Regions from separate parts of the Bacillus kalamii genome, predicted to be linked through region 3. Evidence: riboswitches for the same ligand, from Rfam matches in the RefSeq annotation. Region 3 holds a riboswitch; each other region holds the start of a gene.

Region 1 (11,005 bases), on a different contig from region 3:
CTTTCTTAATCCAATCATAACCCTCAGCCTCCAGGCGCTGTGCCAATTCAGGGCCGCCTGATTTCACGATGCGGCCTTGCATCATGACATGGATATAATCAGGTGTAATGTAGTTCAACAGGCGTTGGTAGTGAGTGATGATCAAGCAGCCGAAATCATCGCTGCGCATCTCATTGACACCCTTAGAAACGACCTTTAATGCATCAATATCAAGACCGGAGTCGATTTCATCCAGGATAGCAATCTTAGGCTGGATCATCATCAATTGAAGAATCTCATTCCGCTTTTTCTCTCCGCCTGAGAAGCCCTCATTCAAGTAACGCTGCGCCATATCTGGGTCCATTTCAAGGAATTCCATTTTTTTATCCATTTCACGGATGAATTTCATGATTGAAATTTCGTCCCCTTCTTCGCGGCGGCTATTGATTGCCGAACGCAAGAAGTCTGCATTTGTTACTCCTGAAATTTCACTTGGATATTGCATGGCAAGGAATAGTCCTGCTTGAGCGCGCTCATCTACTTCCATTTCCAATACATCTTCTCCATCCAATGTGATGCTTCCGCTAGTTACTTCATATTTAGGGTGCCCCATAATAGCAGATGATAAGGTAGATTTACCTGTACCGTTAGGTCCCATGATTACGTGGATTTCTCCGCCGCTCACTTCAAGGTCTACCCCTTTCAGGATCTCCTTGTCGTCAATGGCAACGTGTAGATCTTTCACTTGCAATGTAGAACGTGTCATATTTATACCTCCAACAATGTCTTGTATAGTTACTATATTTTAGAAACTGATTCTCACTTTATTCTCATTACAATATTATAACAGATTAAAAGTAGAATCAACAAATTATGCCTCATTTGACACTATACTCGTAGTGTTTATCGAATAGAGTGCGATTCAGTAATTGCCATTTCGATTTGGCCATCAATCTTCTATTAGTATACTACTCCATTCCGGCAAAGAAGTAAAAAAACCAGTGGATATTAATCACTGGTTTTTCTCTCCAACTTATTTAAATACCCGTCGACTGTATTCATTCAAGATTTGATGACTTTTAGCGTAGCTTCTTTCTCTTTTTTTCTCTACTCGCATTCTTACATCCAAGTCTCTGCTGTATACGTCATAGCCTACTCCGTGAGAATTTTGCATAGCCTTTTCCATTTCACCTGTCACATTCAAATCCAACTCATGGGAGTTAATAATGAACCAATCCTTTCTTTAATGCGCCAAGTTCTGGCGCTTTGTCAATTAATAGGTTAACACTTCTTGTGCATTTCCCTCAAATCGTATTTACCCTCATATTCGGATATTAATCACCATAAGGAGGAATAAGGAAAACAATATATACTGAGCCTTACAATTACTCGAATATTCTTCCATATAACACCGGACCAAGATCAGCGCCTATTTAGGGTAAAAATCAACTTATTGAGAATGGTTGTCAATTAACTGAGAATTGATAAGTACGGACATACGGAAAAAGATCCGGGCATTGCCTGCCAGGATCTTTTTCCTATTAGTTGTTTTCGCATGATAATGATCCAGTATGCACGAATAGCGGAAAGCCTTGAGCAGCCATCTCCCATTAATAAGCACAAAGTTTCGAAAACAGCACACTATTTTATTCTGAAACAGGAACAACTGCCCCTTTATATTTATCTTTGATAAAGTCCTGAATCTTTTTGGAATGAAGGACTTCCACTAATGTTTTGATATCTTTATTGTCTTTATCTTCTTTGCGTACAGCAATAACATTTACATATGGGGATTCCGAACCTTCGATTGCAATTGAATCTTTCAATGGATTCAATCCTCCATCAATGGCAAAGTTACTGTTGATTACGACAGCATCGCCTTCATCGTTATTATAAACCTGAGTTAACAGAGCAGGATCGATATCTGTTTTAAATTTCAATTTTTTTGGATTATCCGTAATGTCTTTGACTGTAGCTGCTGTTTTATCGATGCCCTCTTTAAGCTTAATTAGCCCTTTAGCCTCCAATAATGATAGTACACGGCCATGATCGGCAACAGAGGAGCTCATAATGATTTCAGCGCCTTTAGGCAGGTCGTTCAGCTTTTTGTACTTTTTGGAATAAACAGCAATAGGTTCGATATGGATTCCGCCGGCATTGACAAAACCGTAGTTATTTTCTTTGTTTTGAAGTTCCAAATAAGGGATATGCTGGAAGTAATTAGCGTCCAATCCACCCTCTGCCAATGTTTTATTCGGCATTACATAATCATTGTATTTCACGATTTTAAGGTCAATCCCTTTATCCTTCAACAAAGGTTTGGCTTCTTCCAAGATTTCTGCATGCGGTACATTCGATGCACCGACCACTAACTTATCGTTTTCTTTTGAATCTCCCGTTGATTTTTCATCTTTATCGCCTGTGCCGCATGCAGCAAGCAATAATGTTAACGCCAGAACAAATAATAAACTAATACGCTTTTTCATTTTAGTCTCCCCTTATCTTTTGTCTGTTTTGCGAGTAAAATAATCACCAATAAATTGGACTATGAAAACAACCACTAGAATAATGATTGTAGCCACTAATGTTACATCTGACTGATTGCGCTGGAATCCGTCAAGATAGGCAACATTCCCCAATCCGCCGGCACCCACTACACCCGCCATGGCAGTGGACCCGATTAAAGCAATGGCAGTTACGGTTATACCTGATATAATAGCCGGTTTGGATTCAGGCAATAATACCTTCCAAATGATCGTACTTGTTTTTGCACCCATTGATTTCGCTGCCTCGATAACACCTTTATCGATTTCCCGTAGTGCGATTTCAACCATACGCGCATAGAATGGGGCTGTTCCGATAATCAAAGCAGGCAAAGCCGCCTCTGCTCCTATCATGGTCCCCACCAGCATCTTCGTCAGAGGGATCAACAGAACAATTAGAATAATGAACGGTATGCTTCGAAAAATATTCACATAGGCCCCGACAACACCGTACACCAGCTTGTTTTCCCATAGATTGCCCTTAGATGTCAAAAATAATATTAATCCTAAAGCGACTCCGAGAATAAAGACAAATAATAATGAGATAACTGTCATGAACAGTGTTTCATAAGTAGCTACCCACATAACATTCCAATCTATATTTTGGAAAAACGAATCATTCATGTGTAATCACCTCCACTCCCACTCTGCGGTCTTTCAGAAATTCTATGGCTTGCTGCAGTTCGGGAGCACTTCCATCTATATGAAGAAACAATGTTCCGTACGACCCTTTTTGTGTTTGTGCAATCTTCCCTTGAATAATATTAATATCGAAAGTAAATTCCCGGATCAATTGATTGACTACCGGCTGATCCGTATCATCTCCGACAAATGTCAGCTTGACGACATGGCCGGATGGATATTTTTGCAGTAAGTTTTCGATGGCTTCATGTGTGTCTTCTGGATCCGTCAATTGTTCGACGAATCTTTTCGTAATAGCTTGTTGAGGGTTTTTGAAAACATCAAGGACATCCCCTATTTCCACTACTTTGCCTGATTCCATCACTGCTACTCTGTGGCATATCTTCTGGATAACATGCATTTCATGCGTAATTAAAACAATGGTTAATTTCAATTTACGATTTATGTCCACCAACAAATCAAGGATGCTGTCTGTCGTTTGCGGATCAAGCGCTGATGTTGCCTCATCGCACAACAGGACACGCGGATTGTTTGCCAACGCACGGGCTATCCCTACACGTTGCTTTTGCCCCCCGCTTAATTGGGATGGATAGGCATCTCCACGCCCTTCTAATCCAACCAGATTGATCAGCTCGTTCACCCTGGCTATTCTTTCTTTTTTAGGTACGCCTGCTATTTCTAACGGAAAAGCGATATTATCGCGGACCGTTCTTGACCACAGCAAGTTAAAGTGCTGGAAGATCATCCCGATTTCATGTCTAGCCTTGCGTAAATTGGCTCCCTTAGCGGATGAAATTTCATGTTTGCCTACTGTAATGCTTCCTTCAGTCGGTACTTCCAATCCGTTCAGCATGCGGATCAATGTACTTTTTCCAGCTCCACTGTAACCAATGACTCCAAATATTTCACCGGCATCAATATCTATTGATACCGAGTCGACAGCTTTTAATGATGAACCGGATTTTCCCGGAAATATCTTTGTTACATTATCGATTTTTATCATGATTACTCACCTCTTTAATACTGCTTTTTTAAAGATGCCCATTGTTTCGCTTTTCTAAAATAACAAAAGCCTTTCTGCGTAATGAGCAGAAAGGCATGAATAACAATAGGGACCTTTCTCTCATCTATCAAAGCATCATTTGCTTTGTGTGAATTGGCACCATTTCAAAATAAAATCTTTGACGGTTGCCGGGTTTCATCGGGCACATTCCCTCCACCTCTCTTGATAAGAGCTTCGCAACTTATTCAATTGTCATACTATAAGTTAAAGTGATTCTATCATTATATAAAAATACTGTCAATAACATAAAAGACTAATTTCCGCGGAAAAGGCATTTTACTTGGTCTTTGAAGACAAGGAAGTTTTTCCTGTTGCCACTTCTATCGCCTTCTCCAATTCTTCAATTAAATCATCTACATTTTCGATTCCAATCGATAATCGGACTAGGTCTTCGCTTACGCCGGATAATTTTAATTCGTCTGCGCTAAGCTGCTGGTGGGTTGTGGACGCAGGGTGAATAATCAAACTTTTGGCATCCCCGACATTTGCCACATGGCTCCAAAGCTCAATGGAATCGATCAATGCAGCACCAGATTCTCTTCCTCCTTCTATGCCGAACACAACAACTGCTCCGGCACCTTTAGGCAAATACTTGCTTGCCAATGCATAGTTTTGATTATCAGCATCTCCAGGATATAACACCCAATCAACAGCAGGATGTGCTTTCAAGTATTCTACAATCCGCTTTGTATTGGCGATATGCTCCTTCATACGGACATGCAAGGTTTCAAGGCCTAATGTGAATTGGAACGCATTATATGGGGAAAGTGCAGGCCCTAAATCACGGAGCAACTGAACACGCGCTTTCACGATAAACGCCGCTTCTCCCACCGCTTCGCTAAACACAAGATCATGATAGCTCGGATCAGGAGTTGTAAAGCTAGGGAATTTGCTTGAATTCCAATCGAACTTGCCGCCATCCACGATAATGCCGCCAAGTGTTGTTCCATTGCCCAACAACCATTTAGTTGCCGAGTGGATGACGATATCAGCCCCAAATTCAATCGGCCGGCATAAATAGGGGGTTGCAAATGTATTATCAACAATCAACGGTATTCCGCTCTCATGGGCAATTTCAGCCACCTTTTCTATATCGAGCACATGCAGGCTTGGGTTGCCGATCGTTTCTGCAAAAATGGCTTTAGTATGGGGAGTAATAGCTGCCCGGAAGTTTTCTGGATTATCAGGCTCGACCAACGTAGTCTTGATGCCATACTTAGGCAATGTATTGGCGAACAAATTAAATGTGCCCCCATATAAATTGGATGCTGCCACAATTTCATCGCCTGCTCCTGCAATATTCAGGATAGCAAGTGTGATCGCTGCCATTCCGCTAGATACAGCCAGTGCGCCTATCCCCCCTTCAAGCTGTGCCACTCTTTCCTCGAAAACAGTCACAGTAGGGTTATGGATCCGTGTATAAATGTAACCCGGTTCTTTTAATCCAAAAAGATTTGCAGCATGCTCACTGTCTTTAAACAAATAGGCATTGCTTTGGTAAATAGGAGCTGAACGTGCTCCTGTCACAGGGTCCACCTGCAAACCTCCATGTATGCTGACTGTTTCAAAACGGTATTGCTTCTCTTTGCCACTCATCACGCATTCCTCCTTGTTATATGATTCAACCTTTGAAGACCCATCGATAATCATCGCACTTGGCAATGGATTTCCTCATTAAAAAAAGCTTCTTCGAAAAGAAGAAGCTTGATAGCCGGTTCTTCTCATCTTTACGGAAATAACTTTCCGCTGGAATTAGCACCATGTACGATTTGTACTGGTTGCCGGGCTTCATAGGGCCATTTCCCTCTGCCTCTCTTGATAAGATAATTCATATTAAACTTATTAACTTAATTGGAAATATACCATTTTTACAACAAGGAAGTCAATGAATTTTTAAAAAATTTAAATAATTTAAACTGCTTCTTTTCTATTGCTGAGCAATAAAAGGGCTTCAAGCAACAGAATCTGCCGATAGTTTCCCTGAAGATGAACTTTATTCATCTGTTGAAGCTGGCGTAGCGAGACATTTCCCTTTATCACTTCGTATAACTGGTCTTCCTCGCCAATGATGGAAACACGGTATGTCCCTTTATCCGTATAATGCGTATGGACTTCGTTATTAGATAAGAATAAATGCCATTTCTTATGCTCCGAAGAAAACACGACCATGGTATTCGCTTTTTTCAATAAGACATGCAATTGCCGGCGATCTTCCAGTGTACTAAGCATCGTTTGCAATAGTTGATCCAACGTCGCCACTTCCTTTCCCAATCTCTTATAGAAAGTAATACAACGCCGGACCTATAAACACCTCTATTAATTGCTCGACAAGTATTTCGGGCTTGTCGAACCATCAGTCTGCTTTATTTATGCTATCTCTGATAGTCCCTAGCAAGTACGGGACAGATTGAAAGGCATATATTTTTTCCATAAGTGCCCCCCGCTTGAACAGCAGCAAACAAGGAACGCTTTCTACTTTGTAATCCACTGCGATTCCCTCAATGTAATTGGCGTTGCTTTTAGCCATCTGCACATCAGGCAGCATTTCTTCCACTACCATCAGCATTCTGGACGCCACTTGGCACGTGCCGCATAGTGGTGTGTAGAGATAGAGGCATAAATCGCCTTTTTCGAGAATGTATTGTTTAATATTTTCCCCATTCCATTCTTTCATGATTGATGATTCATCCTTTATTGAAAATAATACGGCAGAGTGAACTCTCCTTCTATATCCTAGCTTCTCCCATACAATAGGCCAAGAGATGCTTAATTCCATTTGTGTAAAGTCAGTTGGGACGTGATAAATATTCTGCATGAATAAGAAAGTTGGCACTGAGCAATACGGTCGCAATGTGGTGGTATGGTGCAGCAGCCACTTCCCTATAAGCCCTGTCAATATATAGATGCTGGGCACAGGGAAATTCCCGTTTAAATTGCTTGCGCAGTTTTTCGCCGGATTCGTCGCTATCCGTCAGAATATAGACATCCTTATCATATAGCTCCTCGACAAAAGCATCCATTTTCTGATAAGAAATGGTGCCATTTGTACAAAGAACTTCAATATCCTCATTCAATATCTCTTTGACTTTTTTCCGATCTGAAGAGCCTTCCACAATCAATACTTTATCAGCATGTACATTTTCCAATGCCATCACCTTTTCAGTCTATTTCTTTTGGTTTCCCTTTACACATAACATAACCGAAAAGAACATAATTATCTATCGAAAAGTATTGATTCAAATGGGTAAGAGCATTGCTGGTTTGCCTATAAAAAAAAGGACTGCCACGCAGTCCTTTTGCACTATAGTCAGTCTTCGTTGATCATTTCTTCATATTGTTCAGCTGTCATCAAGTTTTCGATCTCAGAAGCATCGGTAGGTTCAATAACAACCATCCATGCTTTATCGTATGAAGATTCATTTACGAATTCAGGATTGTCGTTCAACTCTTCATTCACTTCAACAATTTTTCCGGATACAGGAGCGTATAGTTCCGAAACAGTTTTAACAGATTCAACACTTCCAAATGGCTCATCAGCTGAAATGCTGTCGCCAACTTCAGGAAGTTCAACAAAAACGATATCCCCAAGCTCCGATTGAGCAAAGTCTGTAATACCGATTCGCAGTTTATCTCCTTCTGTTTTTACCCATTCATGTTCTTCTGAATAACGTAATTCCTTTGGTGTGTTTGCCATTAAAAATCCCTCCACTTTACTTATGGTATTTGTTCTATTTATGAATCATGCTTACGAAAAAAGTGTAAGCATCTTAAAGCCATGTCTCCTGGAACTGCTCGTCCTTAAAACCGACCGTCACTTTCTTTCCATCCGTAACGATTGGGCGTTTTATGAGCATACCGTCAGAAGCAAGCAATTCTAGCATCTCATCCTCCGTAGCATCCTTCAGGACATCCTTCAAACCTAACTCGCGGTATTTCTGTCCGCTTGTATTAAAGAATTTCTTCAGCTCAAGCCCGCTTTTTTGATACAGATCCCTCAAAGCTTGCTTGGACGGGGGATGCTCCACTATATGTACCTCTTGGAAGGAAAGGCCATTGCTTTCCAGCCACTTTTTTGCATTTCGGCATGTACCGCATTTTGGATACCAATACATTGTCAATTGCATATTCATCACCTTCCTTTAGGATACCTAAAACTGAAAAAAAGTACAAAGGTTTTGTTTAAATCGAAGCCTGAAACCACTAGTATACAACACAAACCGCTTAATCAACGACAAACGTGAAAGAAGCCGCCATTACGGGCGGCTTTCTGTTATCTAACAAGTTCATACTGAAATCAAACAGTATACTTTTCTGCTTCGATTAGAGCTTTGGATGCTTCGCGTTTTTTACTGATTACGTTAATTGGCGTATGGCGTGTCAATTTACGCAATGCAGAAATCATGACGCGCAATGTATCGCCTTGTTCAGTGGCAATCAGTGTTTCTTTCGCATGCTGTTCAATCAAATTGAACGCTTCCTGGCAAAAGATTTCTGTGTACAATAATTTCTGTTGGCTCTTCTCTTCCCCAACTTTTCCGATTGCTTTTTCTGTACGCAGGACAGCGGATTCCATAGCATACGTCAATGAAGCGATATCGGCAATATTCACAAGGATTTCTTGCTCATCGTTTAATTGAGTGCCATATTTTTGCGCAGCTAGGCCGGCAACTAGCAATCCGATCTTCTTAGCGTTCTTAACAAGCATTTTTTCCTGTGCCAATGCTTCTTCGCCCGGTTCTTCAGGCATAAGCATCATCAACTCTTCCTGAAGTGCCATCGCTTTTTGCAATAATGGCAGCTCACCTTTCATCGCTTTGCGGAGAAGTGTTCCCGGAACCAAGAAACGGTTAATTTCATTTGTTCCTTCAAAAATACGGTTAATGCGTGAGTCGCGATAGATTCTTTCGATTTCATACTCTGCCATAAAGCCGTATCCGCCGTGTAATTGAACGCCTTCATCCGCCACATAATCCAATACCTCTGTAGCGAAGAATTTATTCATTGAGCACTCAATCGCATATTCCGCGATTGATTTAGCCACTTCTTTCCCATTCTTGGCTTCTTCCTCAGAAAGCATGCCCATCCGATCATCAAACAAGCCGACAGTTCGGTATACTGAGCTTTCAGCTGCATAAATTTTAGATGCCATAGTAGCTAATTTTTCTTTCGTTAAGTTAAATGAAGAAATCGGCGTTTTGAATTGCTGGCGCTGGTTTGTATATGATGCTGCCACTTCGAACGCACGCTTGGAAGCTCCCACTGCTCCTACACCTAATTTGTAACGCCCAATGTTCAGGATATTAAAGGCAATGATATGGCCGCGCCCCACTTCGCCTAATAGATTCTCAACAGGCACTTGCGCATCTTCAAGAATCAATGTACGTGTAGATGAGCTCTTAATCCCCATTTTCTTTTCCTCTGCGCCAGTGGATACACCAGGGAATTCTCTCTCAACGATAAAGGCCGAGAACTTATCGCCATCTATTTTTGCATATACAACAAACAGGTCGGCAAAACCGGCATTTGTAATCCACTGTTTTTCGCCATTCAATACGTAATGAGTGCCTTCGCTATTTAATTTAGCAGTCGTTTTTGCACCTAGCGCATCAGAACCGGAGCTGGGCTCAGTCAAAGCATATGCAGCAATTTTTTCGCCAGTAGCCAAGACAGGCAAATATTTTTGCTTTTGCTCTTCATTTCCGAAAAGGACAATCGGCAATGAACCGATTCCAACATGCGCGCCATGTGTGATAGAAAAACCGCCTGCACGCGCCATTTTTTCGGCAATCAATGCAGAGCTGATCTTATCAAGTCCCAATCCGCCATATTCTTCCGGAACATCCGCTCCCAGCAATCCTAAATCTCCCGCTTCTTTCAACAAGCGAACGGAATTTTCGAACTCATGATTTTCCAATTTATCGATCATAGGAACAACACTTTTATTAACGTAATCTTCAGTCGTTTTTGCGATCATTTTTTGTTCTTCAGTAAAATCCTCCGGTGTGAAAACGCGGTCCAATGCTACATCTTCTATAATGAAGCTTCCACCCTTAATGATATTTGTAGTTGTGTTTGACATTTAAAAAGCCTCCCTGTTTTTCTTTTCTATTTTAAGGGGGAGTTTTTCCTCCCCATCCCTTTTGTTGTTTATGCCATTAATTCGAATACTCCGGCTGCTCCCATTCCTCCGCCGATACACATCGTCACAATACCGAACTGCTGGTTTCTTCGTTTCATTTCGTGAAGCAATGTCAGTGTCAGCTTTGCACCTGTACAGCCCAGTGGGTGTCCGAGTGCGATTGCCCCTCCATTGACATTTACCTTTTCTTCATCGATACCAAGCTGTCTGATAACTTGAATGGATTGCGATGCAAATGCTTCGTTCAATTCAAATAATCCGATATCTGACAGTTCAAGCCCTGCCAATTTCAATGCTTTAGGAATGGCAGCAACAGGCCCGATCCCCATGATTTCAGGCGGTACGCCTGCCACAGCAAACGAACGGAATTTACCCATCGGTTTCATCCCCAAAGAATTTGCTTTCTCTGCATCCATCACCATAACAGCTGCAGCCCCATCACTTGTTTGTGAGGCATTTCCTGCTGTTACGCTTCCAGTCAACGAAAAGGCCGGGCGCAATCTGGAAAGGCCGGCAACGCTTGTATCCGGACGCACACCCTCATCTACTGAAAACATAACATGCTTCTCTTTTAATTTATGGTCGCTACCAACTGTTTTCAATGCCACATCTACCGGTACAATTTCATCTTCGAATTTT
Region 2 (11,005 bases), on a different contig from region 3:
TCATAAACAATTCATTATTCGGAGCCGCTTCAAGAGCCTGTATATTATTTGCCTGCTTTTCAACCAATGGTTCCATCGCTTCCCTTTTGCCTGTTACTGGATTATAAAGCACTGCTTTGCCATCGAATGAGACAGTCACCATCGAAGTACCTGGAAATTCCGGCTGATTTTGGATATTCATCCAAGCGGAGCTTCTCGCACTTCCATCGAATGCATAGGCTTTTTCTTCTTCAAGGGTTTCAACGTCAATCCTCCACATGTATCCATCTTTTTTACTCGTATACACTTTACCGTCGTATGAAGGTGTGACCGCCAGCAAGCCCCTCACATTGGTAATGCCGCCCTCCCTCCATTCCTTTTTATCCAAGTCATACACCAGCATCGCAAAAGGGCCATTAAAGAAGGCAAATAAATAGTGGTCGACCACCGTCATTCCATATACAAAGCCCATGCTATTGTATTTCCCTGCATAAATAGGGTCAGCGGCATCCCCTGGCAAATCCAAAGCAGTATGTTCTTTCGTTTCCAGATTTATGTCCCATACTCTTCCGTTGCTGGAGCCTGTCCCTGCATATAGGTGTCCCTTGTAATAAGCCAATGAGCGGATATAATCTTCTTTCTTGCCATCATCTCCAGTGGCTGTTCCATCATCGACTGGTTTTCCAAGAACATCCGTGATTTCATTTGTTACTGCATCAATCTTAAAGACTCTGCCTCCACTAGATGCAGAATATATTCCCCCGTACACATTCCCGCTTTCATCACTAACCATCGAGTAGATGGCCCCCGTCCCTCCTATAGGCATACCAAGGTCTTCTACGGACTTTGTCACTGGATCATAAACAAAAACCTTTGTAGACGCTCCAATATAGACCTTCCCTTTTTCGGATACCACATGTGTCCATGCATTTGCTGTACCCGTAAGCGGATATACACCGAGCAAACGTTGATTGTCAAGATCCACTACATTGAATGCAGCTGATTGCCCCGCTGACGGGCTTCCAGTCACCGTAGTGTACATCACATTCATTCCATCCTCGACACCATATGCAGCATCTATGGTTTGCCTTGTTCCGATTGGCATGCCCATATCGTCATTAGGATGGTTTGCAGGTACGTCTTCAATGGCAAAAGGCTTTCCTAACTCCACCGGCAACCCCAAGCGATTTTCGGAATTCCCTGCCGCTTTTACATTAAGCCCATTCCCAAGCGTCGGCCAAACAACCATTAACATACACACAAGCATACCCTTTAAGAATTTTGCCAACTTCTTCGCCCCTTTCATCATTAACATGAATGTAATCACTATTCCAAAAGATGGAAAATATTCTTATAGTTGTTTCATTATTCTAACAATTAATCTATTATAGCTACTATAAATAGAAAGAACTATCTTTATTGTTGCCGGTTCCATCGTTCCATATAGGATGTACATACATGCAACCAACTATGAATGGGTCAAAACTCCTGCACAAATCGCAAAAAAAACTGTACCTCAAATGTCCGATATGCCTATCCTATGAGGATCAGTTCAATTTTCCAGCCTTTTCTTTTTTGGATAGTGGAGTTCTATCTATAATCTAGCTGCGGATTATATATAAGTATTTTACCTCCTTTTTTAGATAGCTCTGTTCAACATAATCACAGTTACTATATCATTAAAAACAAAACGATCTCTTCAACGATTCATTTATACCTGCCTATTGGAGTGCAGATGATTTGGTTGTCATCAAAAATGTTGAGCTAACTATTGGTGGAATTAATCGCCATAGTAATCTCCACCAACAATCATTTATAAGATTGTAACTATTTGTAAACCCAACACATCTAAATGGCAATGAATATATCTTTTGAGGTGTATAAATGAAAAAATCAATTGTTTTCCTATCGTTGTTCCTAAGTCTATTTTTTGTTTCCGCTTGCACAAATGAAAAAACAAGATCATTAGAAGAAATCTATAAGAAGGCTACTATTAGTACAATTGATAAAATAATCATTCAGAAAGGTTCGACTGGTGCTTCAAAAACAATCACTGCGCAAGAACAAATTGATGATTTTCTATCTCTGATCAATACATAGAGTTTACTCCTCAAAAAAATCAAGAAAACCGTGTTGGATGGCGGTATGGTATTACCCTTTTTGATGGTAAAAAGGATTTTAAGTTTACTCTAAATGAAATTGGTAATACCTATTATGATTCAAACCCAGATAATCTTCCGATTGTAGAGAATTACTATAAGAAATTAGAGAGTACAGAGAAATAAGAACTTCACATTATGGAGGGCTTTTCTTACGCATTTCTCAACATTTCACATTATTGAATACCTCTTAACAGCATTAACTGCATGAATTAAATTACTTTTCCAACCAATAAAAAAAACCTCTTTTACCCAATTTTCTAATTAGATAAAAGAAGGTTTTTCACAATCCGAAATCATTTTTAGACAAAAATTCAGATATACCCATTAAGACATCTCTAAAATATTGATATGCCCACTTAATTTTCCACGTTGAAATACCTAGCCTCAGGATGGGCAAAGACCATTGCTGATACAGATGCTTCCGGTTCCATCATGAATCCCTCTGTCAACTGGATGCCAATATCCTCCGGCTTCAACAAGCGGAACAGCTTCGCCTGGTCTTCGAGATTCGGGCATGCGGGATAACCGAAAGAAAAGCGCTGGCCGGTATATTTGGCAGCAAAACGGTCCCTCATTGTCATTTCGACCTGATCATGTATGCCCCATTTATCACGCATTATATGATGGATCCGTTCAGCGAAGCCTTCTGCTGTCTCCAAGGCTAAAGATTGAATGGCATGGCTTTTCAAAAATTCCCCCTGCTCCTTCAGACATTCACTCTTTTGTCTGATTCCCTTCCCGGCTGTCACGATAAAAAATCCGACATAATCCATTTCGCCTGACTCAACCGATTTCAAATAATCTGCAAGACATAGGAAAGGAGGCTTATGTTGGCGGGGGAAATGAAAGGTTTCCAGCACTTCCCCTGGACGTTCAGGATTGTAGATCAATACGTTATCTCCATCGCTTTGGGCAGGGAAAAATTGATATACCCCATTCACTTCATGCTTGTCTTCAATCAAATCCTGAAATAGACCGTTGACCAAATCATTCAGCATCATAGCCCTCTCATCTCTCTTCTCAAGCAGGAGATCCACCCTTCCTTTTAGTCCTAAATGATGGGCGAGCAACATTTGTTTATTGATGTAAGGCATTAAATGATCCATTGAGTAACGCGCTAGCACCTGCCTTTTCAAACTGGCTGGCACCATCACCTTTGCAGGAGGGACAGTAACAACAGGTTTTTCAAGAACAGCAACGGATGAGGCTGTTTCACCCCCGGCTTTCGCAGCTGTTTTTTTTCGCTTTTCAGATAGTTCTTGCAAAAATTGATCCTTTTTCTCATTATCATGCATCGTATTTGCCAGTGATAGAGCTTCCATGGCATCTTTAGCATATAGTACGCTTCCAGAGTATTGCGGCGCAATTTTCGTATCGGTGAATTTTCTTGAAAGGGCTGCCCCGCCGACCATAATCGGAGTTTCGATATGTTGTTCACGCAAATCCTGGGCGGTTAGGACCATTTGTTGGGCGGATTTCACCAATAAACCTGAAAGGCCGATCATGCTTGGTTCATGTTCTCTGATAGCTTCAATAATCTGCTGGGGCGGGACTTTAATGCCTAAATCGACGATTTCATAGCCGTTATTCGCCAAAATGATTTCTACTAAATTTTTCCCGATATCATGGACGTCGCCCTTGACCGTGGCCAAAATAATTTTCCCCTTCGAAGACGCGCCGGCATCTCCTTTTTCCATAAACCCTTCCAAATAGGATACAGAAGCTTTCATACTTTCTGCACTTTGTAGCACTTCCGCAACAATCAATTGATTATCATTAAACAATTCCCCGACCTGTGCCATTCCCTTCATAAGCGGGCCATTGATGATTTCAAGCGGCGCAAGACCTTTTCCCAATGCTTCATCCAGGTCTGCGATTAATCCTTCTTTCGTCCCCTCTACTATATAGCTGGCAAGCCGCTCTTCAAGAGGCAATTGTTTGGTTTCTGTTGTTTTTTGTGCTTTTTTCCCCCGGTAAAAACGGATGAAACGCTGTAGCGTTTCATCGCCTGTTTGGAAAATCAATTCATTGGAAAGCTGCAATTCCTCATCCGGGATACTGGCATACCGTTCTAGCTTTTCCGTATTGACAATCGCATAATCCAACCCCGCCTTCGTGCAATGGTAAAGGAAAACAGCATTCAATATCTCTCTTCCGCGCGGAGGCAACCCGAAGGACACATTGCTGATACCGAGTATAGTCAAACATTCAGGCAATAATTCTTTGATTGCTTTGATGCCTTTGATCGTTTCATTGGCTGCCCCGATATATTGCTCGTCGCCCGTACCTACCGGGAACACTAAAGGATCAAAAATAATGTCGTTCGGATGCACACCGAACTTATCCACTAACAAATCATAAGATCGCTTTGCGACGGCTACTTTATTTTCTGCCGTTACAGCCATCCCCTTTTCATCGATCGTGCCTACCACCAACGCCCCTCCATAACGGTGCAATAGCTCTGAGACAGATTCAAATTTGCCCTCGCCATCCTCCAAATTGACGGAATTGATGATGGCTTTCCCCTGGGAATGCCTTAATGCTTGTTCGATAACAGCATCATCTGTGCTGTCTATCACTAAAGGCACCTTGACTTTCTTGACTACTTCCCGAACAAAATCCTCCATATTCCCTTTTTCATCGTCATCTGGATCGGCTAGGCAAATATCAATGACATGTGCCCCTTTTTTCACCTGTGCCCTTGCAATCTCAGCTGCTTCCTCAAATTGTTTATTTCTGATCAGATCCTTGAATTTTCTTGATCCAATGACATTTGTTCGTTCACCCACGAATAGAGGACGCATACTCTCGTCATACAAAAGGGCATCGTTGCCGGAAACGCCATGATGTTCCCGCTTTTCAGGAATAGGCCTTGGCGGTATATCTGCTACTGCTTCAGTGATGGCGGCAATATGTGCCGGTGTTGTTCCGCAACAGCCGCCGACCACATTAATCCATCCCTTACTTGCGAATTGCTTCACTTTTTCAGCCAATGAAGATGGCGATTCATGATAATGGCCTTCCTCGTCAGGCAATCCGGCATTCGGATAGCAACTGATTCCTGTGTTTGCTAAGGCAGATAAAGTCCGGATATGATCGCTCATAAATTCAGGACCTGTCGCACAATTCAAGCCTACGGCTATCGGCTTCATAAATTCGGACGATAAATAGAATGAATCAATCGGCTGTCCAGCAAGTGTTGTCCCCATCGGTTCAATGGTACCTGAAAGAATGATAGGTAGATGTACGGCGGTCTGCTCAAATGCGCCTTGAATGCCATTGAATGCAGCTTTCACATTTAATAGATCCTGGCTTGTTTCAATGATCAGCACATCAGCTCCTCCATCGATCAGCCCTTTTGCTTGCTCCTGATAACAGTCCTGTAATTCAGTAAACGTGGTTCCTCCCGTTAATGAGAGAGTTTTGGTTGTCGGCCCCATGGAGCCGGCTACAAAGCGCGGCTTGTCATTGCTGGCATACTTCAGGCATGCCTCTTTTGCCAACCGGGCAGATTTCACATTCAATTCGTAGGCAAGGTGACCTAATTGGTATTCGTCCAAAACAATTCTTGTTGCCCCGAAGGTATTTGTTTCGATAATATCAGAACCGGCGGCCAAATAGGCTTCATGTATATTTCGTATAATATCCGGTGCCGTTTCAGAAAGATATTCATTGCAGCCATCGTATTCTTCCCCTCCAAAATCTTCCGGAGAGAGATTTGCATCTTGGATCATGGTTCCCATTGCTCCGTCGAGGATGAGAATCCTCTCTTTCATTAATTCTTCAATTGTATGCTTACTCATAGAGAACCGCCCCTTTTTTCACCATCGCATCTTGTGCTCTTATATATTTGGTTAATTCAACCGTTATTCGATATCTTAAAAATGGTGTAATTAAATAAACTCCGTTGAACCTGTCCATCGCCGCACTTATGAGTTCCTTCGCTATAGCAATTCCCTCCCTCTCTGCGGCAAACGGCGAATCTCCTGCTTTGCCCATTGCACGAAGTACATCGTCCGGCAAGGTTATCCCAGGAACTTCATGGTGTATAAATTCCGCATTCCTGTAGCTTGTCAACGGCATGATGCCAATAAAGACTGGTGCATCCAAATGCTTAACCGCCTGATACACTTCTTCCACCTGTCCAGCCGAATAAATAGGCTGAGTCAGGAAGGAGTCCGCTCCATATTTGATTTTTTTCTCCATCCTCGCCACTGCTTTATGGAGTATCTTCACATTCGGGTTAAAAGCAGCGGCTACTTTAAAGTTCGTTTTTCTCCCAAGAGGCTTTCCACTATACGACACACCTTGATTAAACTGCTTAATGAGGGCGATTAAATCCATCGATGAAACATCATAAACAGATGTGGCACCCGGAAAATCCCCTACTTTTGATGGATCTCCAGTAATGACAAGCAATTCCTCCATGCCTAAGGTATGCAATCCCATCAAATGGGATTGCAGGCCGATCAAGTTATGGTCACGGCAAGTCAGATGGATGAGCGGGTTAATCCCCATATTCTGAAGTTTCATGCCGACTGCCATATTGCTGATCCTCGGTGTAGCAAGCGAATTGTCGGCCAACGTAACTGTATCCGCCCCTGCCTCCATCAATGCCTTTGCCCCTTCAAAATAAAGGGAAGTATCTAACGTTTTTGGTGGATCAAGCTCCACTAAAATAGTCCGCTCCGTTTTGGCTTTTTCATAAAAGGCTTCCGCCACGATCCCGGCATGTTGATCGCTGACTTGAATTTTTGGCTGGATAATTTTCTTTTCTGTGATCGGCGGCAAACCATCAAGCGCTTTTTTCACTGCTTTGATGTGGTTCGGTGTTGTACCACAGCAGCCTCCGATTATTCTTGCCCCCTGTTCCCTTAGTTCCAGAGCGCTCTTCCCGAAATAATCCGGATTCTCTTCATAGGTCAATATGCCATCACTGTATTCAGGCAAACTGGCATTCGGGTAAGCAGAGAGTACAGCACGCTGAGGAATGGGCACAGATTGAAGCGCCTTGATCATATGGTAAGGGCCGAGGCGGCAATTTACTCCTATAGCATCCGCACCCAGATCCTCTAACCGAAGCAATGCTTCACTTAAAGTCATGCCGTTTTGTAAATAGCCTACCTCGTGCATAGAGACGTTGGCGATGATCGGTAAATCCGTCTCCTGCTTCGCAATATGCAAAACGGTTTCCATTTCTTCAAAATCATAATATGTCTCCAATAGCAAACCGTCTGGCTGTTCCAACAGAAGGCTAAATAACTGTTCCCTGAAATTCCTTTTGATTTCATCTAGTGTAAGATCTGATTTCCTTAGCCCTCGTGAAGCTCCGATCGTGCCGAATACAAATGAGTTTGGCCCTGCCGCACTTTTAGCGATTTTCATTCCTTCCCTGTTAATGGATGAGACGTATTCTTCAAGTCCATACCTTTTTAATTTATAATGATTGGCTCCGTATGTGTTCGACTGAATGATATCTGCACCGGCCTTTACGTAGGCAAGGTGGATATTTTTAACCAGATCGGAATGGGTCAGGTTCAATTCCTCATAGCATTGGTCTGATCCAGTAGCATACAGAAGTGTCCCCATTGCCCCTTCCCCGATCAATATCCTTTTTTCCATCTCTTTTCTAAACTCCATCTTGCATTCCCCTTTATTGCATTGAATTCATACCTATTTTTCCTTTATTAGTATGCAGCCTCTTTCACCGGGCTCAACGCCTGGGTAAGGTCGGCAATCAAATCATCAATATGTTCAATACCGACCGACAGGCGGAGTAAACAATCACTTATTCCCTTAGCTCTTCTTACTTCTTCAGGTATATCCGCATGTGTTTGTGTGGCAGGGTATGTTAGTAATGACTCCACACCCCCTAGGCTTTCTGCAAAGGAGATTAAGCCGACTTGCTTCAACACCTTTTCCACTAACACGGTTTCTGTTACTTCAAATGAAAGCATCGCTCCAAAACCACTGCTTTGCTTCAAACTGATTTTTCGCTGTTCATGATCTTCAGTTCCAGGATAATAAACTTTGCGGACCAGATCATGAGAGCTAAGCCACGAAGCGATGGATGCAGCATTTTTTTGCTGCTGCTCCATTCGGATGGCCAAGGTCTTGATTCCCCGCAAACATAGCCATGCATCCTGTGGCCCTAAAATGGCCCCTGTCCCATTTTGGAGTTTGCCAATTTGGTCGCTATATTCAGGTGACGCGGTTACCACTAATCCTGCTATCACATCGTTATGCCCGCTAATGTACTTTGAAGCACTATGGACTACGATATCTGCCCCGAATACGATTGGCTGCTGTAAATAAGGCGTCAGGAATGTATTGTCCACTATTGTCAATAAGCCATGCTCTTTCGCAAGGGAACAGGCAGCTCCCAGATCTGTTACCTTCATCAACGGATTGGAAGGTGTTTCAATAAATAGGGCAGCCGTATCGGCTTTAATGGCATTCTTAATTTCTTCAAGATCGGAGGTGTCCACGTAAGAAGCCTTAATCCCATATAGGCTGAATGTTTCTTCAAGCAAACGGTACGTTCCTCCATATAAGTCATCAGAAATAACGATATGGCTGCCGGGTTTCAATAAAAACAAAATAGTTGTAATAGCAGCCATGCCAGAGGAAAAGGCAAACCCTCGGTCTCCTCCCTCAAGTGAGGCAATCGCTTCTTCAAGCGCTTTTCTCGTTGGATTGCATGTTCTTGAATAATCAAATCCAGTACTCTTGCCCAGTTCCGGATGTTCAAATGTTGCGCATTGATAGATTGGCATACTGATTGCCCCTGTAGCTGAATCTTTTTTGACTCCCGATTGCACCAATTTAGTTTCAATTCTCATTTTTTCTCCTCCAAACAGGTTTTCAATTGAACGGTAAAAAGGCACCCTTTCAGAGAAAGAGCGCCTTTAAAAAAGCTATTCGGCTTCTCTCTCATCGACTAGAAATGAATTTCTTATGGCATTGGCACCGTTCAAGAATATGATGGTTGCCGGAGTGTCTTAGGGCCATATCCCTCGACTCCTCTAGATAAGAGTAATTATTCAATTAATTCAAAATATTGTATTTTTATAATCATAAAGACTTCCTGTGCATTTGTCAATACTCTTCGCTTGACTATCTTTTTAAAATCACATTAAGGTAAAGTAGAGAGAAAAAGAGAGACTATCTATTTTGTTAAGTTGCAGGAGGAAGAAGCTATGTGGGAAGAATTCAAAAAGTTCATAGACAGAGGCAACGTGATCGACCTTGCTGTCGGGATTGTTGTTGGCGGAGCATTCGGGAAAATCGTTACCTCTTTTGTGGACGATATACTTATGCCCCCGATTGGCCTGATCATCGGGAAAGTCGATTTTTCAAACCTGTATATCAATCTGACAGGCGATCAAGATAAATCACTAGCTGCAGCAAAGGAAGCAGGGGATGTCACAATCAATTATGGATCCTTTATTAATATACTCATTAACTTCCTAATCATTTCATTTGCCATTTTCATAGTGGTCCGGCAGGTGAATAAGTTCAGAAAGCCGGAGCCGGAAAAGCCGGTAACAACGAAAGAATGCCCGGAATGCTTATCGGAAATCCCTTTGCATGCAACAAGATGCCCGAATTGTACGTCATTCCTAAAGGAGGATGAGGCAGAAGGTTCGCCTGTAAACGAATCATAGTTGAAACAAAAAACGCCTGTTTAACAGGCATTTTTTGTTGTATACATGTTCAAAAGAGCCTTTCTCCATACTATGCATCAGGATTTATGGATGTTCTGTTTGTCCGCCCTTTTATCGAACCAGCTCTCATAAAAGTGAAAAATCAGCCAGCAAATAAGCAGCCAGAAAGCTCCTGCACTGAAGCCTCCGATAATATCACTCGGATAATGGACCCCAAGATAGATTCTGCTGATGCCGATTGCCGGAACAAGTACGATGAAGAAAAGTATAAACACGGCATCCAACCATTTCCGGCGGGAAATTTTCGCCAGAATGATGACTAAAGATCCATAAAAAATGATAGAACCCATACTGTGCCCACTTGGGAAACTATAGCCGCTTTCTTGGATAATCGGATATATATCCGGGCGCTGCCGTTGAATGAATTCCTTTAGAGCTATGTTGAAGAGGCTGCCCAATCCGGATGCAAATAGCAGGAAAAGAGCATATCTTTTCTTTTTAAATCCTACCAAAAGCGAGGCAATCAGAACTGCCGATATAATCCAAACCTTTCCTCCAAAGAATGTGATGGCTTTCATAATGCCTGTCAGATTATCCGTAACATGCCCCTGCATGTATGCAATGGCACGGTGGTCGAATTGCCTAAGCTCATCTTCTTGCAAATCGGTCAGTACATCAATGAAAATAGCCATGAAGGCAATAATCAGAATCAGCAATAGCCCTACGAAAAGCTGATTCTTATATGTTTTAAAGAAATGGTATGTCTGTTTCAATTGAACAAAACTCCTTAGTTGTCATGAATGGGTTAGGTAAAAGCCATTTACTATTCATAGGTTCCCATAACTCCAGAAAGACAAACACATAAAAGCCGCTTACATATTCTTGACCAGCAATTTTTTTAACAGCTGCGAAAACAAATAAGGCAAATCCTCCATTTGTGGGATGATCATATACTCTTTTTCATAAATATTTTTCATCATCGTTTCTTCCCCGTTTTGCAAGGCCCCATCAGCCAGAAACATTCCCATTACATTAATGCCCATTTTACGCGCTTCCTTAACGGCTGTATACGTATCCACAATTCCATTTTGTTCATAATCTTCCGCTGAAGGCTCTCCGTCGGAAAAGACAAGCAGGAATTTATGCTTTTCATTTCGCATTCTTAGCTGCTCGGCTGCTTTGCGGATAGAAAAGCCA
Region 3 (11,005 bases):
TAACAGCTCTAAGGGTGCAGCCAGCAAGATCAAAGGCTCCACCAAAACGAGGCTAGCTGCCTCAGGATATACATCAAAACGGCTGAATACGCCAGCATTGTCATAGATAACGGCTACAGGCGTCCATGGAGAACAATTGGAAGCGAGCGTCGGTATCAGGATATAAGGTGTATGTGTCACATGGCTTGCGGCCTTCACTAAGTCCAGTACCTTACCGCCGCCGACACCGATAATGGCATCTACATGATGTTCGGCAGCCAGCTGGGAAAGGGCATCTATCTCGGAGAAAGAGCATTCGCCTCCATACGTAAAATCAATGCTTTTTGTATCTCTCAGTGCCGGCCAGTACGGCCGTGCGGCATGCCACGATTTGCGGCCGTGGACAATGATCACTTTTTCAAATCCGCGCTCTTTGAGCTTCTCTTCCAGTAACTGAAGGCTTCCCTTCTGAAGGATATATTCGCTGGGTGCCCCGTGTACAGATATGGTTTCCATTCTGATTCCCTCTTTCCCATTTAAAAACTTATTTTTTCATCCAATCTGGTTTTCCGAAGCCTTTGAAGTCGGCATCAATTACTTTTTCAAATTCAGGCGATTCCACGACTTCTTTCACATCTTTAGCGTATGCAGCATCTTTTTTATCTGTTTGAACGGCGATGATGTTGCGGTATGGGTCGAGCATATTTTCAAGCGTAAGCGCACTTAATAAATCCATTTTGGCTGCCAAGGCAAAGTTGCCTGGAATGGCTGCTAAATCTGCGCTATCAACTGAGCGTGGGAGCTGTCCTGCTTCAATTGGCTGGAATTTTAAATGCTTTTTATTTTCTTTCACATCTTTTTCGGATACAGTCAGTGGGTCCGTTTTTGGATCCAATTTCAGGAGCCCTTCATCTTCCAGCGTATGGAATGCCCGGGCTGCGTTGGTCGGGTCATTTGGAATGGTGATGGCCGAGCCTTCCTTTATGCCGTCCAGCGATTTGTATTTTTTTGAATAGATGCCCATTGGAGCAGTAGGGACAGAAATAAGAGCTGTCAGATCCAAATGGTTTTCCTTCGCAAAGTTTTCTAGGTAAATGCTATGTTGGAATAAGTTCAATTGGATATCCCCATTTGCTAATGCTTTGTTGGGTTGAATATAATCGCTGAATTCAACGATTTTGACCTTGTATCCTTTCTTCTCTAAGCCAGGTTGGATAGCTTTCTTCACCATGTCGCTGTATGGGCCTGCTGTTGCACCTATTTTTATTTCTTTCGTGTCTTTGTCTGCAGCTTTCCCTGAATCTTTTCCTCCACAAGCTGCAAGTGCAGTAACCGATAATACTAGAATAATTGCCAAAAACCATTTCTTCATGAAGTTCTCCCACTTTCTATATGTGTTTTATCTTTTATCAACCGCTTTGGCGATCCAGTCGCCAAGAAGCTGGATTAATTGGACGAGGATGATCAGGATAATGACGGTTGTTATCATGATCGTATTGTCATAACGGTAATAGCCGAAGCGGATGGCTAAATCGCCTATCCCGCCTCCGCCGACAACGCCTGCCATTGCCGAGAAACCAATCAGTGAAATAAGGGTCAGTGTAATCCCTGATATAATGCCGGATTTGGCTTCAAGCAAAAGCACGTCTTTAATGATCATCCATGGAGTTGCTCCGGCTGCGATAGCTGCTTCAATAACCCCTTTATCGATTTCACGCAAAGCTGTTTCAACAATGCGGGCAAAGAAAGGTATCGCTGCTACCGATAAAGAGACACTTGCCGCTGCAGGGCCGATAGTAGTGCCCAAAAGCGCATTGGTCAAAGGAATTAGGGCAACAAGCAATATAATAAAAGGAATGGACCGGATCATATTGACGATGAAGCCAAGGATGCCATTCAACCACCGTCCGTTAATGAAAAGGCCCTTATCTGACATGTATAAAAGAATGCCAGTAGGCAATCCGATAATGGTGGATACGGCAAGAGAGATGGCAATCATATAGAGTGTCTGTAAGAATGCTTGATTAATATCCGGTATGAGTTCGGCCAAATGTGCAAAATCAAAGCCCATGGCGTATCACCTCCACTTGTGCCGAACGATTTGCAATAAATTGCAGCGCTGCCTGCACTTCCGCCTTTTTCCCTGCTATCTCCATAATGAAGACGCCAAGAGGTTTTTTTTGGATGTATTCGATTGATCCATGCAGAAAATTGCCTTGTACAGCAAATGTCTGCAGTGTATCAGAGAGGATGCCTTCGCCGGCGATCGATCCCCTAAATGTAATTTTGACGATGGTTCCATTGCACGTGTCCAGAATGGCAGATGGAATCTCGTACGATAGGACACTAGAGATGAATTCCTTTGTCAGCCCAGTGGAAGGGTTGGCAAAAAGGTCATATACCTGGCCTTCTTCAATCACCTTTCCCCGTTCCATGATGGCCATTCGATGGCAAATTTCTTTTACAACATTCATTTCATGTGTAATCAGTACAATTGTTATGTTCAATTCCTCATTGATTTTTTTCAACAAGGCAAGGATGGATTTGGTTGTGGTAGGATCAAGTGCCGATGTCGCTTCATCGCAAAGCAGGACAGTCGGGTTATTTGCCAGGGCGCGCGCGATGCCTACCCTTTGCTTTTGCCCGCCGCTTAATTGGGATGGATAGACATCTTTTTTATCGAGAAGGCCTACTATATCGAGTAATTCCTCGACACGCGCCTTGATTTCGGAGGCCGGTGTTTTGGCAGCCTTTAAGGAAAAAGCAATATTTTCATAGATTGTTTTTTGGCTGATTAAGTAGAAATGCTGAAAGATCATCCCGATTTTAAGGCGGGCCCGCCTTAACTCTTCGCTTTTTAATTTTGTTAAATCTTGGCCATCTACATAAATGCTCCCTGATGTAGGACGCTCCAGCAGGTTAATACAGCGCAGCAAAGAACTTTTTCCGGCTCCTGAATAGCCGACAATCCCATATATTTCTCCTTCATGAATGGATAGTGAAACCTGATCCACACCTGTCACTTCGCCACTCTTTGTTTTATAAATTTTTGAAACATTTTGAATATTAATCATATGGTGTCCTCCTTATATGTATTTCCCGTTGCTAAAGAATGGTTTTTGGAATTAAAAAATGCTTCTTTCCACTGAAAGAAGCATCGATTTGCACATGTGCATCGGCTTATCTTTCAGAATGAAAGTCATTCTGCAGGAATTGGCACCTTCCCTTACAGGGGGTTGCCGGACGTCATAGGGCCTTGTCCCTCGGTCACTCTCGATAAGAATGGTATGAAGTTTTAATATTAAAAAAATAGTACTAAGAGATGGAGAATCTGTCAATCGCCTAATTAAAAGAATTATTAGAAGAAAGCGGTTCCATTATGTTGGTATCAAGGTAAAAAAATTTTCAAATATATGTAGGGATAGAGACTTAATAGTCATGGTGTATGTATGTTTATTGAATAAATGTAAATAAATGAATAATATCCGCGTGTCAACTGATTTGAACAGTTTCATAACAATCAAGTAACAGTGAGTGCTATAATAGTCATTAAATATCTGAATAATTTGATTATTAGTAAGCCAGGAGGAGAATGACATGTCCATTGAACAAGTAAAAGAGTATTTTCAGGAGTTCCGGATAGATGGCCGCATACAGGAATTTGTTGAATCCAGCGCTACAGTTGATGAAGCAGCGGCGGCAGTAGGGGTTATTCCTGCCCGTATCGCCAAAACATTATCTTTCAAGGAAGAAGACACCGCCATCCTTGTCGTCACTGCAGGGGACATGAAAATCGATAATAAAAAATTTAAAACGAGATTTGGCTATAAAGCTAAAATGCTTTCGCCAGATGAAGTACTCCATTTTACGGGACATGCGATAGGGGGAGTATGCCCGTTTGGACTGCGAAATAAGTTGGACGTCTATTTGGATGAATCGCTGAAGCGTTTTGAAACAGTCTTCCCTGCATGCGGCAGCAGCCATTCGGCAATTGAACTATCATTGGATGAGCTTCAAACCTATTCGAAAGCGACTGATTGGGTGGATGTATGTAAATAATAGCAAAAGCGCCTGCTTCCCCACGACCAGCTTAAGACGAAGCACTGATAAAGGCTAGTCTATGCCTTTGAACAAGATTTGGCTTAAGACCGAGGGGGTGTGGCGCTTGGAGCTGGATGAGAAAACCGCCACCGGTCCTTTTGGTATTGATTTCACGCCTTAAGCATAGCTTCTTCAAAAAAATAGCACAGCCATTAAGGCTGTGCATATGTCTATTTTATTTTGCAGTTGCTTCGAGCACGGAAGCTACGTCATACATAAGTAATTCGCTGCCGAGAATTGGTGATTCTTTTTTTGCTTCATCCGATTGAGGATCCGGACGTTTGTGGGCTTCTTTGAAAGAATCGCTTTGTCTCCAGGCAGTAAAGCCCTCCATGTTCTCCCAATACATATTCACATTCAGCTCGTCATAATCGGGTAAATTCTTGGTGATCAGAACTTCAACCTTCACAAATCCGTCCATACTTTGCAATGCGCCTGGCTTAGTGAAGCTCCCAGCCATTTTTTCAGCCATTCCTTGTTTCACTTTAATACGGTTTGTCACGACGATCATTCCATAACAGCTCCTTTTTCTCCTATTTCAATGCAATTCATGAGAAACAAAAGTCTACTAAACTATTATACGCTCAGAATACTCCAAACTTAAATAATCAGCATTGATTATTTAATATTAAATTTCCGAAGGCGGTATTGAAGGCTCTGCCGGCTTATGTTGAGTGCCTTGGCAGCCTGCGATATATTATGCCCGTGGCTGTTCAAAATGCTGAGCAGATAGTTCTTTTCGGTTTTCTCCATATAATCATCCAAAGGCAAAGCTGTGACTGCTTCCGTCTGTGTACTAACCGGAATGGTTGTGTCCAGAACAGGATCCTTTATACGCATTTTGTTTTTGAATTGCATCGGCAGATGGATAGATTTGATTTCTTTATCTTGCGGCTCCAAAAGATTCATCGTCCCTTCGATTATATGCTCGAGCTCGCGTACATTGCCTGGCCAATCATATTCGAGGAACAAGGTTAAAGCCTCTTCGGAAATGCCTTGGACTGTCATATCGAATAGTGCATTGAATTTTTCTATGAATGATTGCGCCAGTAAAAGGATGTCCTGTTTTCTCTCCCGCAGCGGAGGGATGAAGAGGGAGACGACACTGAGCCGGTAATAAAGGTCTTTTCGCAAATGGTCATTGGCGATTGCTTCAATCGGATCTTCATTGATGGTTGCGATAACCCGTACATCTATTTTTTTATCCTTTGTATCGCCGACACGGCGTATCGTTTTTTCTTGGAGCGCCCGCAAAAGCTTGGCCTGCAATGCTGGTGCCAGTGAGTTGATTTCATCGAGAAGCAAGGTACCTCCTTCAGCCTGTTCAAATAAGCCAGGGCGTTCTATGGAGCCAGTAAAAGCGCCTTTTTTTGTTCCGAATAAAATGCCTTCGATTAGACTGTCTGGAAGGGATGCGCAATTTTGGCTGATGAATGGCTGAGAGGACCTATTGCTGCCATTGTGGATGCTTTGGGCGAACAATTCCTTGCCGGTGCCGGTTTCCCCGACGATCAAGATGGAAGAAGAAGTCCGCGTAACCCTCTTGCTTGCTTCGATCACTTCTGCAAAATTTTCGCTTGCCCCGATGATGCTGTCAAACGTATAGCGGGTGCCTCCCTTGTTCAAAATATTATTTTTAATCAGCCGTTCCAGATTAGTAATGTCTTTGGCGATCTCTATAGCTCCGATGATTTGCTGCTCCTCGTCATAAAGAGGGTAGGTATCATTGATGGTCGTGATTTCCTGCCCGAGATTATTAAAATAGGTCTGCTTGGAATTTTTCGTTTCATGGCCCGTTTGAAGAGCCTCCATTAAGGTGCTGACCGATTCCTCCTGAAAGTCGAAAATGTCTGGAATGGCTTTTCCGATGACATCTTCATAAGCCATTCCTTCTATTTCCGCCATTTTTTTATTGTATATAATCGTTAATCCTTCTTTGTTAATGATATGAATGCCCATATCGATGACATCGACGATTGTCCGCAATATAGGCTGAAAGCCATTGATTTTCAATATTTGATATAAGTCCACCCATAATCATCCCCTTTTGAAAGAATATACCATAAGTGTAAGGGTTATATGGCAGAGGTGCAAATTTTGGTTGCATGAAAAATTATTTATCATATATATATGCCGATAAATTTTGCATGCTCCTAATAGAAAGTGTTGGAAAGTAAGGTTTTCACTATTGGCACGATACTTGCAATTAAATAAAGCGACAAAACAAATGCACTTAAAAAGGAGATGTGAAGATGGTACAGTCGTATAAACATGAACCATTTACTGATTTTTCCCTGGAAGCAGAGAAACAATCATTCAAAGAAGCAATCCAGCAGGTCGAAAACGAACTTGGACAGTCTTACCCGCTGATTATTAACGGCGAAAAAATAATGACAGATGATAAGATTGTTTCTTATAATCCCGCTAAAAAAGATGAAGTGATCGGATACGTTTCCAAGGCAACCCAAGCACATGCAGAGCAAGCAATGAAAAGTGCCGATGAAACGTTCAAGACTTGGAAAAAAACAAGTCCGGAAATGAGAGCCGATATTCTTTTCAAAGCGGCAGCAATTGTTCGCAAGAAGAAGCATTATTTCTCTGCCATACTTGTGAAGGAAGCCGGTAAACCTTGGAGCCAAGCAGATGGGGATGTGGCAGAAGGAATCGACTTCATGGAATACTACGCCCGCCAAATGCTGAAGCTGAAGGACGGAATGCCTGTTGAAAGCCGTGCCATTGAGCATAACCAATTTGGATATATTCCGTTGGGTGTGGGAGTGATCATTTCTCCTTGGAACTTCCCGTTTGCCATCATGTCAGGAATGACTGTGGCAGCAGTTGTATCGGGCAATACAGTATTGTTGAAACCGGCAAGCACTACGGCTGTTATTGCGGCTAAGTTCATGGAAGTTCTTGAGGAAGCAGGTCTTCCGGCAGGAGTAGTGAACTATGTGCCCGGCAGCGGTTCTGAAATTGGCGATTATCTTGTCGATCATCCGCGTACTCGTTTTGTATCCTTCACCGGTTCACGCGACGTTGGGGTCCGAATCAATGAAAGAGCAGCTAAAGTGCATGATGGACAAATTTGGCTGAAACGGGTTATCGCTGAAATGGGCGGAAAAGATACAATCGTCGTAGATAGCGAAGCGGATTTAGAATTGGCGGCAGAGTCCATTGTTACTTCTGCATTCGGTTTCTCTGGCCAAAAATGTTCTGCCTGTTCACGTGCTGTGATCGTAGAGGATGTATACGACGAAGTGCTAGAGCGTGCTGTTGAATTAACGAAAAAAATGACGGTCGGGAACCCTGCAGAGGGCGGAGACCAAATGGGTCCAGTCATCGATCAAGCTGCTTATGACAAAATTATGGGCTATATTGAAATCGGCAAGAAAGAAGGCAAGCTTGTCCAAGGCGGAGAAGGCGATTCTTCAAAAGGATATTTCATCCAGCCTACTATCATTGCCGATGTCGAAGAGAACGCACGCATTATGCAGGAAGAAATCTTTGGGCCAGTTGTAGCTTTCTGCAAAGCGAAAGATTTCGACCATGCCATCGATATCGCGAACAATACAATTTACGGATTGACAGGTGCGGTCATCTCTAAAAATCGTGCCCACATCCAACAGGCACGTGAGGATTTCCATGTCGGCAATCTGTATTTCAACCGTGGATGTACAGCTGCAATTGTCGGCTATCAGCCATTTGGCGGCTTCAATATGTCAGGTACCGATTCAAAAGCCGGTGGTCCTGATTACTTGCTGCTTCATATGCAGGGCAAGACAACAGCAGAACAATTTTAATGTCAGTATGGCCAATATAAGGGGCGGGAAGCCGGCAGCTTAAACTGCCGGACCCTTTTCATACAATTTAGGGGGAATAAATGAATGAACACAGTATCAGAAAAAGTGATTGAACAAACAGAACAATTTGGTGCGCATAATTATCATCCGCTGCCGATCGTTATCTCAAAGGCTGAAGGGATTTGGGTGCAGGATCCTGAAGGCAATAAATTCATGGATATGCTCAGCGCCTATTCAGCTGTCAACCAAGGGCACAGACACCCAAAAATCATCCAAGCATTGAAGGACCAAGCAGACCGTGTGACGTTGACTTCACGCGCATTCCATAATGACCAGCTGGGAGAATGGTATGAAAGAATCGCCAAGCTGACAACTAAGAATATGACTGTACCTATGAATACAGGGGCAGAAGCAGTAGAAACAGCGTTTAAGGCTGCGCGTCGCTGGGCATATGAAGTAAAGGGAGTTGCGGATGGCCAGGCTGAAGTCATTGCCTGTGAAGGGAACTTCCACGGCCGTACAATGACAGCGGTATCATTATCTTCAGATGCTGAATATCAACGTGGGTTCGGTCCTATGCTTCCGGGCATTAAACTTATTCCTTATGGCGATATTGAAGCATTGAAAGAAGCGATCACACCGAATACAGCAGCATTTTTGATTGAACCGATTCAAGGGGAAGCCGGCATCATCATTCCTCCTGAAGGATTCTTGAAAGCGGCATATGACTTATGTAAAGAAAACAATGTACTATTTATTGCTGATGAAATCCAGGCTGGGCTTTGCCGGTCAGGCAAGACATTTGCCTGTGATTGGGAAGATATCATCCCTGATATGTACATTCTGGGTAAAGCGCTTGGAGGCGGAGTATTCCCAATTTCTTGTGTAGCCGCAAACAGCGATATATTAGGCGTTTTCAATCCGGGTTCACATGGCTCCACTTTCGGTGGAAACCCGCTTGCTTGTGCGGTTTCCATTGCTTCATTGGATGTATTGGAAGAAGAAAAATTAGCTGAACGTTCATTAGAAATGGGCCAATATTTCACGGAGCGCTTGAAAGAAATCAAGAATCCAATCATTAAAGAAGTGCGTGGAAAAGGATTGTTTATCGGCATGGAGCTTACAGAACCAGCCCGTCCATATTGTGAACAACTGAAAGACAGCGGGCTGCTTTGCAAGGAAACGCATGATATGGTTATTCGCTTTGCTCCTCCGCTTACGATTACAAAAGAAGAACTTGACTGGGCAATCGACCGCATCAAAAACGTTTTAGCATAATACTATAGAGGTGATTTGAAATGAGTACGGCAACGCAGGAACATAAGGAAATTAGTCTATTGCAATCAACACAAATTGTCATTAAAGAAGCTTTAGTAAAATTAGGATACTCAGAAGATCTATACGAGTTGCTTAAAGAACCGCTCCGTATGCTGACAGTCCGTATACCAGTAAAAATGGATGATGGATCAACGAAAATTTTTACTGGATACCGGGCACAGCATAATGACGCAGTGGGACCGACCAAAGGCGGAATTCGCTTTCACCCCGAAGTGAATGAAGAAGAGGTCAAGGCACTCTCTGTTTGGATGAGTTTAAAATGCGGCATCGCCAATCTGCCATATGGCGGAGGGAAAGGCGGAATCATCTGCAATCCTAAAGAAATGTCGATGGGAGAGCTAGAGCGCTTGAGCCGCGGCTATGTTCGTGCAATCAGCCAGATTGTCGGGCCTACCAAGGATATTCCGGCTCCGGATGTTTACACAAACTCTCAAATTATGGCATGGATGATGGATGAATACAGTAGATTAAAAGAATACGATTCTCCTGGATTCATTACCGGGAAGCCTGTTGTACTAGGAGGTTCTGAAGGGCGAGACAAAGCAACTGCATTGGGAGTGACCATTTGCATTGAAGAGGCAGCCAAAAGAATTGGCATCGAATTAAAAGATGCGCGTATTATTGTACAAGGATTCGGAAATGCAGGAAGCTTCTTGGCTAAATTCGTCCATGATGCAGGCGCTAAAGTAGTCGGCATTTCGGATGCCTACGGAGCTCTTTATGACAAAGATGGTTTGGACATCGACTATTTATTGGATCGCAGAGACAGCTACGGTACGGTCACGACATTATTTGACAATACCATCACTAATGAGGAACTTCTTACTAGCGATTGCGATATTCTTGTTCCTGCTGCTATCTCAAATCAAATCACTGAACATAATGCACATGAAATTAAAGCTAAAATCGTGGTTGAAGCAGCAAATGGACCTACAACCTTGGATGCAACCAGAATTTTGACAGAGCGCAAGATCCTGCTTGTTCCTGATGTATTGGCAAGCTCAGGCGGTGTGACCGTTTCGTATTTCGAATGGGTGCAGAACAACCAAGGATATTATTGGGAAGAGCCAGAAGTACAAGAGAAGTTGAATAAAGTGCTTAAGCATTCATTCAAACAAGTATACGAACTTTCAACAAGCAGAAACGTCGATATGAGATTAGCCGCTTATATGATTGGCGTCAGACGCATGGCAGAAGCTTCTAAATTCCGCGGATGGGTGTAAGGCTTATATAAAAGGAGGAAATGATCCAGTGAGAACACCATCTTACTCGATTGCTAGCGACCGTGATGGCGTGATTGAAAAGGTCTTTATTAAGAAAGATGCATATGTCTATGAATGGGAAGATTTATTTTTGATTAAGACAAGTGATGACCAACTGGTCAATATTTCACTGGGAGTCAGCGGCCACATTACAGAAATGAATGTTGAAATAGGCAACCGGGTAAAAAGGAATGATTCGTTGGCGGTCATACAGGATGACTACCTAATAACTGGATCGGATTAATAGGATGTTAGCAGGTGACCCCTCAATTCTTCATAAAGGAATGAGGATGGTCGCCTTTTTTCTTCAATGAAATGTCTAATCCAGAATAACTGCCGGAAGAAATCAAATGAGTTTCTGTGCTAAAATAAATGTATTGGAAATTTTACCTCTATTTCAACAAGAGACGAGAAATCATTTGCTAACGCAGGCGGGGAGGGGAAGATTTTGAGAACTCCACATGAGAAGTTTGATCATTTATCTCAGTTTGACAATGTGCTGATTGTAGATAAAGAAGGCTATGT

The links. A riboswitch is a leader RNA that binds a small molecule or an ion and turns the genes downstream of it on or off. The one in region 3 is predicted to bind S-adenosylmethionine.
Region 1: linked by a shared signal. The riboswitch ahead of ABC357_RS01010 (O-acetylhomoserine aminocarboxypropyltransferase/cysteine synthase family protein) and the one ahead of ABC357_RS20145 (methionine ABC transporter ATP-binding protein) in region 3 are both predicted to bind S-adenosylmethionine.
Region 2: linked by a shared signal. The riboswitch ahead of ABC357_RS07570 (trans-sulfuration enzyme family protein) and the one ahead of ABC357_RS20145 (methionine ABC transporter ATP-binding protein) in region 3 are both predicted to bind S-adenosylmethionine.

What each region holds. Positions count from the first base shown of each region.
Region 1 covers NZ_JBDFMI010000001.1:187,817-198,821, reverse strand. Annotated here, with positions in the region: gene sufC (Fe-S cluster assembly ATPase SufC) at 1-745, opposite strand, end outside; gene ABC357_RS24370 (YuzK family famiily protein) at 1,013-1,153, opposite strand; gene ABC357_RS01025 (MetQ/NlpA family ABC transporter substrate-binding protein) at 1,626-2,465, opposite strand; gene ABC357_RS01020 (methionine ABC transporter permease) at 2,478-3,146, opposite strand; gene ABC357_RS01015 (methionine ABC transporter ATP-binding protein) at 3,139-4,167, opposite strand; SAM riboswitch class I at 4,285-4,399, opposite strand; gene ABC357_RS01010 (O-acetylhomoserine aminocarboxypropyltransferase/cysteine synthase family protein) at 4,504-5,823, opposite strand; SAM riboswitch class I at 5,946-6,052, opposite strand; gene ABC357_RS01005 (SCP2 sterol-binding domain-containing protein) at 6,139-6,477, opposite strand; gene ABC357_RS01000 (thioredoxin family protein) at 6,581-6,901, opposite strand; gene ABC357_RS00995 (toprim domain-containing protein) at 7,014-7,379, opposite strand; gene gcvH (glycine cleavage system protein GcvH) at 7,535-7,921, opposite strand; gene ABC357_RS00985 (arsenate reductase family protein) at 7,995-8,351, opposite strand; gene ABC357_RS00980 (acyl-CoA dehydrogenase family protein) at 8,522-10,306, opposite strand; gene ABC357_RS00975 (acetyl-CoA C-acetyltransferase) at 10,375-11,005, opposite strand, start outside.
Region 2 covers NZ_JBDFMI010000001.1:1,493,827-1,504,831, reverse strand. Annotated here, with positions in the region: gene ABC357_RS07590 (ligand-binding sensor domain-containing protein) at 1-1,267, opposite strand, end outside; gene ABC357_RS07585 (hypothetical protein) at 1,864-2,079, shown strand; gene metH (methionine synthase) at 2,498-5,944, opposite strand; gene ABC357_RS07575 (bifunctional homocysteine S-methyltransferase/methylenetetrahydrofolate reductase) at 5,937-7,781, opposite strand; gene ABC357_RS07570 (trans-sulfuration enzyme family protein) at 7,829-8,983, opposite strand; SAM riboswitch class I at 9,072-9,177, opposite strand; gene mscL (large-conductance mechanosensitive channel protein MscL) at 9,341-9,808, shown strand; gene ABC357_RS07560 (phosphatase PAP2 family protein) at 9,886-10,581, opposite strand; gene ABC357_RS07555 (vWA domain-containing protein) at 10,681-11,005, opposite strand, start outside.
Region 3 covers NZ_JBDFMI010000006.1:479,111-490,115, reverse strand. Annotated here, with positions in the region: gene ABC357_RS20160 (iron-containing alcohol dehydrogenase family protein) at 1-495, opposite strand, end outside; gene ABC357_RS20155 (MetQ/NlpA family ABC transporter substrate-binding protein) at 524-1,351, opposite strand; gene ABC357_RS20150 (methionine ABC transporter permease) at 1,379-2,050, opposite strand; gene ABC357_RS20145 (methionine ABC transporter ATP-binding protein) at 2,040-3,053, opposite strand; SAM riboswitch class I at 3,157-3,262, opposite strand; gene ABC357_RS20140 (YbaK/EbsC family protein) at 3,577-4,038, shown strand; gene ABC357_RS20135 (heme oxygenase) at 4,256-4,591, opposite strand; gene ABC357_RS20130 (sigma-54 interaction domain-containing protein) at 4,699-6,111, opposite strand; gene pruA (L-glutamate gamma-semialdehyde dehydrogenase) at 6,333-7,880, shown strand; gene ABC357_RS20120 (ornithine--oxo-acid transaminase) at 7,965-9,158, shown strand; gene ABC357_RS20115 (Glu/Leu/Phe/Val family dehydrogenase) at 9,179-10,441, shown strand; gene ABC357_RS20110 (biotin/lipoyl attachment domain-containing protein) at 10,470-10,724, shown strand; gene ABC357_RS20105 (sigma-54 interaction domain-containing protein) at 10,929-11,005, shown strand, end outside.